2 regions of the Vreelandella sp. 2A-K22 genome follow, and region 1 is predicted to be linked to the other one. Evidence: predicted binding sites of a transcription regulator. Region 1 holds the regulator's gene; the other holds the start of a gene.
What was found. Region 1 encodes FNR, which switches genes on or off when oxygen is low (the NO sensors DNR and NnrR bind a similar motif). Its sites were predicted from a motif close to TTGATNTANATCAA; they were not measured.
Positions count from the first base shown of each region.

Region 1 (4,427 bases):
TGGCACCCTACCTGCGCTGCTTGCCACTGGCCTGGCTGCCCGCCAGCTCAGCCATTTGATACGTCACCCCGCGACCCGCAGCGTGGCAGCGCTGACAATTATCGCTTTTGCACTGTGGCAACTGTGGACGCTTTCGGTACACAACCTCTAATAGCATGACGTGGCTCAACATTTACCTCCTAACCACGGGTTAGGCTAGCGGCATTTCCTAACGTCGGAGCGCCCCTTCATGCCCGTTCATACCCCTGCTGCCTTGCCTCTTGCACCCGCTGCTGCCGCAGCCCCTATGCAGCCGGTGTGGGACGAAGCGTTACTGAGTCGCTACGACACCAACGGCCCACGCTACACCTCCTACCCCACGGCGCTGTCGTTTCACGACCAATTTACCCCTGGCGACCTGACCCAGGCATTGGAGCGTAGCAATGCCAGTAAGCGTCCGCTCTCTCTGTACGTTCATGTGCCCTTCTGCCGCAAGATCTGCTTCTACTGCGCGTGTAATAAAATCGCTACCAAAAACACTGCCCTTGCCGAGCCCTATATAGCCCGGCTTGACCGTGAAATGGTGCTGACCGCACGCCACTTGGATACATCACGACCGGTGGAGCAGTTGCATTGGGGCGGCGGCACGCCGACATTTCTCAGTTTGAACCAGATGGGCGACCTGATTGATCGACTGGATGCACGTTTTGGTCTTTCATCGTCTGCTGATCGCGATTACGCAATTGAAATAGATCCTCGCGAAGCGGATGTGTTTACGCTGCGCCATCTCGAATCCCTCGGCTTTAATCGCATCAGCCTGGGCGTGCAGGATTTAAGCCCGCTGGTGCAGAAAGCGATTAACCGTATTCAGCCTCGGGTACTTACCGAAACGCTGATGGAGGAGGCGCATCGCCTGGGCTTTCGCTCGCTCAATCTCGACCTAATTTATGGCTTGCCATTTCAGACTGAAAAGAGCTTTGCCAACACCCTACGCCAGGTGATCGAGCTCAACCCGGCGCGCCTTTCTGTGTTTAATTACGCGCATATGCCCGAGCGTTTTGCCCCGCAGCGGCGCATTAATGTCGATGACTTGCCAGGCGGAGAAGAGAAGCTAGCGATTCTGCGCACCACCATCGAAATGCTCACCGCAGCTGGCTATGTGCATATCGGTATGGATCACTTTGCCCGCCCTGACGATAGCCTGGCTATTGCCCAGCGCGAAGGCTCGCTGCAGCGCAACTTCCAGGGCTACTCCAGCCATGCTCAGTGCGACTTAATCGGGCTTGGCGTATCGGCGATTTCGCGCATTGATGACGTCTATGCGCAGAACCCGAGCGATCTGGCAAGCTACGAAGCGACGCTGGATCAGGGGCAGCTTGCCACCGTGCGTGGCATACGCTTAAGTGATGACGACCTGATCCGGCGGGACGTGATTGAGCGGCTGATGTGCGATATGGGCATTGACCTGGCCGCCGTTAGTCAACGCTGGAACATCGATGCCCCCCGCTACTTTGCGCCAGCGCTTGAGCGCCTGCAGAGCGCCGAACAGGATGGCCTGCTGACCCGCCGCGGTGATCAGCTTAACGCCACGCCGACGGGGCGGCTGCTGATTCGCCATATAGCAATGGCGTTTGATACCCATCTTTCCGGGCAAACGGGACAACAGTATTCTAAGATTGTTTAATCACCTTATTGCAGGCATGCTAAAGCGACTATAATAAGTAAGGATTTTCTAATTGATAAGCGGGACCCTCTCAAGGAGCAAAGCATGTTGGAACCCATGAGCCGTCGGCGCTCGCTACTCCATGAAGCTCGCTGCCAAACCTGCAGTTTGAGCTCACTGTGCCTGCCACTTGCCCTTGAGCTGGACGACGTGGGGCAGTTCGACGCCATTATTCGTCGTCGCGCGCCGCTGAAAAAAGGCGAACCGCTGTTTCGTCAGGGCGACACCTTTACCAGCGTTTACGCAGTCCGTTCGGGCAGTTTGAAACAGATCACCGCCGAAGGTAACGGCAGCGAGCAGTTGACCAATTTCTACCTGCCCAGTGAATTGGTGGGGTTGGATGGCATTGACGAAGAGCATTACCCCGGTAGCGTTATCGCCCTGGAAACGACCACCGTCTGCGAGATTCCTTTTGACCGCCTGGACTTACTCTCGGAGGAGCTACCCGAACTGCGTGGCCAGCTTTATCGTAGCATGAGCAAAGAGTTGCGCGATGACCGGCGTATGATGCGGCTACTTTCGCGTAAAACCGCCGATCAGCGGCTAGCAAGTTTTTTGATTACCCTCTCGGATCGTTTTCGTCGCCGGGGCTACTCGCCTTACAGCTTTCGCCTCTCAATGCCCAGGGCTGATATCGGCAACTACCTGGGCTTAGCGGTGGAAACGGTCAGCCGCATACTAAGCCGCTTTCAGCAGCAGAGCGTGGTGGCGGTCTCCGGGCGAGAGGTCAACATTCTCGATATGCCGCGCTTGATTACCCTCGCCGAAGAGGAAGAGCAAACAGTTAGCTGACGTTAAAGGCTTGGATACGCCCCGCCAGTAGCTCTGCTTGCTTGGCCTCAAGGCCTTCAAAATCGAACAGGCTGCGGTCGGCCAACTGGGAAGGGGCAATGTTGGTGACAGCCTTGAACATGCTCTCCAGGCGGCCAGGAAACTTTTTGTCCCACTCGGCGAGCATCTCTTTGACCACCTGACGCTGCATATTAGGCTGTGAACCGCACAGGTTGCAGGGAATAATCGGAAACGCCATCAGCCGCGAAAACTCGGCGATATCAGCCTCTTTGCAGTAGGCCAACGGCCGAATAACGATATTCTTCCCATCATCGGATAGCAGCTTTGGCGGCATCGCTTTCAGGTTGCCGCCAAAGAACATATTGAGAAACAGTGTTTCGAGAATATCTTCCCGGTGATGGCCCAGGGCTATCTTATTGGCGCCAATCTCTTCGGCAAAGCCATACAACGAGCCGCGCCGCAGCCGTGAACAAAGCGCGCAGGTGGTTTTACCTTCCGGGGTTTTCTCTTTTACCACCGAGTAAGTATCGCGCTCGACAATGTGGTACTCCACGCCCTGCTTATCCAGATACGCAGGCAATACGTGCTCGGGAAAACCCGGCTGTTTTTGATCCAGATTGACCGCTACCAGCGAAAAATTGACCGGCGCATTGCGCTGCAAATTGCGCAAAATCTCCAGCATCGTGTAGCTGTCCTTTCCACCGGAGAGGCAGACCATTACGCGATCACCTTCATTGATCATTTGATAATCAATGATCGCATTGCCCACTTCTCGGCGCAGACGCTTTTGCAGCTTGTTAAATTCACGCTTCTGCTTCGCATCAGCCAGCTCAGGCTGGTCGTGCTCAGCGTCAGCTGGGGTGGCTCCAACCGTATCAAGGTGAGCAGGATCAAAGTGATCAAGAGTTTGCATGGTATAAGCACTGCCGAGGGTAGAAGGCGTGAGAGAAAAAAGTAATAACTATTCTAACAACACTCACCGCCTGACCCAACTAATCAGACGTAGCCACACAAGATATCGCAATTGGAAGTGACTATTTTGACCGCTGCACCATACCTCGGTGCGAGGGCAGCTTGGAGCGAGGGTCTTTTGTCATGGATGACAAAAGTAGCGCCCAGGGAGGGGTTCACAGCGCCCTCGCGGAAAGCTGTCCTCGCCACGACGAAAGAGACTACTATGCCACCTGCGCCATAATACGCTGCAGGCGCATATACAGCAGTGCGCTGGCGGTGGCCTCTCCAAGCACACTCTGCATGCCCATGACGGGTACTTGCCAGCATGCCAACGCCTGGGCGAAGCTGCTGGGCGCTTCGACCTCCGGGTGCAAACGGCGCAGTTGGCGCTGATGCAGTTTTGCCACATCGACCTGGGCGTTGGGCAGGGCAAAATTCAGCCGCTTACTGAGTAGTGCATTCAATGCTCCAATGCGCTTCTCTAACTGCCAGCCAACGATGGGCCGATTGCCGATAAATTCTACTAGCGCGCTCAAGTTATCACTATTTGGTGGCAGTATCTCCCCCGCCTCGCACAGCAAGTGATGACGGCGCAGCGTTGCGCTCTCGGGCTGCTTTGCGCTACCAAGGGTGATCACAAAAGCACGACTGGTATGCACCTGCTGATGGCTCAGCACCACTGCCGCCACGCTGATCACAGGTGATGATTGCGTGGGCGTTGCTGTGCAGGCGAGCGCCACCAGCTCTTCGCCCATATAGGGCTGAAACAGCCAGGCATAGGGGGAATCTGCACAACGACGCCGGTCACTTTCACGCCTTAACAAGGTGCGCAGCGAGCCGCTAAATAGCGTCACATGTCGATCTAACAGCCGCATTCCGCTCACGAATACTCCAAATGGTAACGGTGGGAAAGCCGCTGCTTAAAGTCTTTGACAATATGCATCGCTTCGCGCAGTAGGTCGCGCTCCAGGGAAGAGAG
Region 1 covers NZ_JBSUGC010000025.1:19,030-23,456, reverse strand. Annotated here, with positions in the region: gene ACW17M_RS23260 (sulfite exporter TauE/SafE family protein) at 1-151, shown strand, start outside; gene hemN (oxygen-independent coproporphyrinogen III oxidase) at 230-1,663, shown strand; gene fnr (fumarate/nitrate reduction transcriptional regulator Fnr) at 1,748-2,494, shown strand; gene ttcA (tRNA 2-thiocytidine(32) synthetase TtcA) at 2,487-3,407, opposite strand; gene ACW17M_RS23240 (3'-5' exonuclease family protein) at 3,670-4,323, opposite strand; gene ACW17M_RS23235 (DUF294 nucleotidyltransferase-like domain-containing protein) at 4,329-4,427, opposite strand, start outside.

Region 2 (4,427 bases), on a different contig from region 1:
CGACAGCGGGCTGTCACCCAGGTAAATGTGTGAGGTCACTTTACCCGCGGTGCGGAAGTTGTCTTTACCACCGCTGGACTCGTCGAACTGGTCGTTGGTGGGGTTCTCGAAATCAAAGAAGCCGTAGAACTCGCCCCAGCTAAAGCCAGCGCCGCCTTCGATTTCGAGAAACATAAAGTCGCTTTTCGCCGCGTTGGAAGCGGTGCGCGCCTCGGTGCCGTTTGACCAGTCCAGGTAGTTAACCGAAACGTTGGCGAATGACCACAGCCGATCTAGAGGATGCGACTGAGCAACCTCATCTGCCATTAGCGGCGTAGTGAGCATGGCCCCTAATACGCCAGCGCCAAGCGCGATCTTAGACGAAGGGGGGCGAGAGTGTGTACGAGCAGTCATGAGAGCCTCAACATTGGTTGTCGCGGAGCCATTTGGGTGTGGCTATCCGAGGTTGTAGTCGTGCGGGCTGGCGTTAATGTTAAAATTATAACATTCAGTGTTATTTTTCTAACGTTGATTTGCAAGAGTTGTCACATCAACGCTATTTAAATGTCATATGGCTCTCATTGTGGCACTAATAGTACCAATAGCCGTCGTAGCAGTGGAAATTACGCCGCAGCTCGCTCAGCATAGAAATGAAAATGGACGCAACACCGATGCTCTCGTTGCGAAAATCACAACAAGAGGGGTTTGCCAGGAGATGCCCACCATGAATGGCCGTAGTGCGCTGCGCCTTGCCAAGCTTCAGGAAGCGCTTGCCAGTGGCGGTACTCTTCATCTGCGCGATGCCGCAGAGCTATGCGATGTTTCCGAAATGACCATCCGTCGCGATCTGACGACTCAGGACACTGCCATTAGCCTGCTGGGTGGACGCCTAGTGATGGCAAACTACCCTGGCGTAACGCCTATTTATGACTTGACCGAACAGCAGGCTAGTCACTACCAGGCCAAGTATCGGCTTTGTCAGCGGGCGCTAGCCTACATAGAAGAGGGCGATACGCTGTTTATTGACTGCGGCTCAACGCTAATGCCGCTGCTGAGCCAGTTAAGTCATTTCCGAGAGCTGACGGTAGTGACCTATGCGCTTAATGTTGCCAATGCCGTTGCCGCCCTGCCCAACGTGCGCTTGGTGCTACTGGGCGGGCTGTTTTATGCCACCTCGCAGTCATTTGGTAGTGACAATATGACCGCTGCTATCGAGCGGTTAGGCATTAATAAGGCACTGATCTCCGCTGCAGGGGTGGATTTAGAGCGTGGTGTTAGCTGCTTTCACTTTCACGAAGTGGCGCCTAAACAGGCTGCCATTGCCACCGCTATGCAGCGCCTGTTGGTGGTAGATGCCAGTAAGTTCAGCGTAGTTCGCCCGGCCTATTTCGCTGCTCTGGACGATTTTGATGTGGTGGTTACCGACGAAGAGGGAGCCCCGCAGTTGCTTAAAGAAAATGGCCGCGTTGTACCTGAGATAGTGGTCCCCACCGTCACAGTGGCGTAAGCGATTTCCCCCTTGCTCATCCCAGTCAATACCTGGGGTGCGGCAATGCGCCACTTCTTTCATGATCTCGATCAATAGAAAATACTTTAGTCTTAACTGCTTAAGCCTTTAGTGCTTAGGCCGGCGAGGCTCGTCGCCAATTCCCATCCGGCGACGCATATTTTTCCCGGAGCAATGGCGCCCAGCGTCACGTGTGCACTGTCCTTGAGAGCGTTTTCCTAGCACGTTTTCAAGAGCGCCATGCAGAGCATGTTTTGGGAAGAGTATGGGGTGGTAGTTAGCCTGCTATGTAGAAGGGCGACATGGCTAGCTAGTGTTTTAAACAACCTCTGACGAGATCACACCATGCAACGACGCTCACTTTGGCGCAGACGAGGCACGCTAGTGCTCCTTGCGCTGTGTCTGTTTCTAGCAGGCTGTAGTTCAGCGCTGCTAGACCCAAAAGGCCAGATTGGCGCTGAGCAGCGCACACTGATTCTGACCGCCTTTGGCCTAATGTTGATTGTAGTTATTCCTGTGATTGTCATGACGCTGCTGTTTGGCTGGCGTTACCGGCGTAGTAATAGCCTGGCTAAATACACGCCTGATTGGGCGCACTCCAACGTGATTGAAGCGGTGGTGTGGATCGTGCCCTGTGCGATTATCGCGGTGCTCGCCCTGTTGACCTGGAAGACCTCCCATAGCCTTGATCCCCACAAACCGCTGGAAAGCGATGTGGCGCCGATCGAAATACAGGCGGTGGCGCTTGATTGGAAGTGGCTGTTTATCTACCCCGAGCAGGGTATTGCCAGTGTTAACGAAGTGGCCTTTCCGGTAGATACACCGGTGCGCTTTAGGGTCAGCTCAGGCTCAGTGATGAACGCTTTCTTTATCCCCCATCTTGGCAGCCAGATTTATGCCATGGCGGGCATGGATAACGATGTCCATCTCATCGCCGATGAAATTGGTAGCTACCCTGGTCGTTCCACCAACTACAGTGGCGCGGGCTTCTCTGGCATGACCTTTGAAGCCAAGGTGACCAACCCCGAGGATTTTGACGCCTGGGTGGAAACGGTACGCGCTGCTCCACAAACGCTGACCTACCCAGAAGGTTATGAAGCGTTGGCGGAACCTAGCGAATCGAATCCGGTTGAGTACTTCTCAGCCATTTCACCATCGCTGTATGAAAGCATCTTACGAAGCTTCCATACCGGCGGCGAGCATCAGATGGACGGCGATCATGCTGACTCCCACGATGGCGAAAATGAGAAGACTGCCGATCACGCGGCCGAATCAGGTCATGTCACTAACAACCATGCTAGTCAGGATAATGCCATGCGCAGCCACTCCTCTAGCGTAGAAGTGGGAGGTTAAGCCGTGTTTGGAAAACTCACGTTAGAGTCAATTCCCTACCACGAGCCGATCATCATGGTCGTCGCGGCCTTTATGGCCATTGGTGGGATCGCACTGTTTGGTTTAATCACCTATTACCGTAAGTGGGGCTGGCTGTGGAACGAGTGGTTTACCTCCGTTGACCATAAAAAGCTCGGCATTATGTATTTCATCGTCGCTCTGGTGATGCTGCTGCGCGGCTTCTCGGATGCGATAATGATGCGCACCCAGCTGGCGATGGCCGCCGGGGATGCAGCGGGCTATTTACCCCCCGAACACTACGACCAGATATTTACCGCCCACGGCGTGATTATGATCTTCTTTGTCGCCATGCCCATGGTCATCGGCTTGATGAACCTGGTGGTGCCGCTGCAAATTGGTGCCCGCGACGTAGCTTTCCCTTTCCTGAATAACTTAAGCTTTTGGCTGTTTGCGGTCTCCGCGATACTGGTCAATATCTCGCTGGTGGTGGGCGAATTCGCCAAAACCGGCTGGCTCGCTTACGCGCCGTTATCGGGGATCGAGTTTAGTCCCGGGGTGGGGGTCGACTACTGGATATGGGCGTTGCAGATATCCGGTATAGGCACCACGCTGACCGGTATTAACTTTTTCGTGACCATCATTAAAATGCGCACCAAAGGCATGACGATGTTCCGCATGCCGATCTTCACCTGGACCTCGCTGTGCGCCAACGTGCTGATCATTGCTTCCTTCCCAATTTTGACCGCGACCATCGCGCTGCTAACGCTGGATCGCTATTTGGGTATGCACTTCTTTACCAATGATTTTGGCGGCAACATGATGATGTACGTCAATCTCATCTGGGCCTGGGGCCACCCGGAAGTTTATATCCTGATTCTGCCAGCCTTCGGCGTGTTCTCTGAAGTGATTGCGACCTTTGCCCGTAAGCGGCTGTTCGGCTACGCCACCATGGTGTGGGCGACCATTTCGATCACCTTGCTCTCGTTTGTGGTTTGGTTGCACCACTTTTTCACCATGGGGGCGGGCGCCAACGTCAACGCCTTCTTCGGCATTATGACAATGATCATCGCCATTCCTACCGGGGTGAAAGTGTTCAACTGGCTGTTCACCATGTTCCGCGGCAGCCTGGAACTCACTTCGCCGGTGCTATGGACGCTGGGCTTTATTATCACCTTTACCCTAGGCGGTATGACCGGCGTTATGCTGGCGGTGCCCGCAGCTAACTTTGTGTTGCATAACAGCCTGTTCGTTATTGCGCACTTCCACAACGTTATTATCGGCGGCGTGGTGTTCGGCATGATGGCGGGGCTTACCTATTGGTTCCCCAAAGCGTTCGGTTTCACTTTGAACGAAAAGTGGGGCAAGCGTTCGTTCTGGTGCTGGTTTATCGGCTTCTACGTCGCCTTTATGCCGCTTTACGTACTGGCCTTCTTTGGTGCCGTGCGCCGCATGCAGTCCTACGCCAACCCCGAATGGCAGCCGTGGATGATTCTGGCTTGGGTAGGCGCGGTAATCATTATGCTGGGCATTGTCTGCACCATCATCCAGTTCTGGGTGAGTATTCGCGACCGCAAACAGAACGCTGATG
Region 2 covers NZ_JBSUGC010000006.1:262,621-267,047, reverse strand. Annotated here, with positions in the region: gene ACW17M_RS10680 (outer membrane protein OmpK) at 1-393, opposite strand, end outside; gene ACW17M_RS10675 (DeoR/GlpR family DNA-binding transcription regulator) at 704-1,486, shown strand; gene cyoA (ubiquinol oxidase subunit II) at 1,832-2,839, shown strand; gene cyoB (cytochrome o ubiquinol oxidase subunit I) at 2,843-4,427, shown strand, end outside.
Region 2: a site for FNR is predicted at 1,548-1,561, ahead of cyoA (ubiquinol oxidase subunit II). Genes of this name have one in related genera too.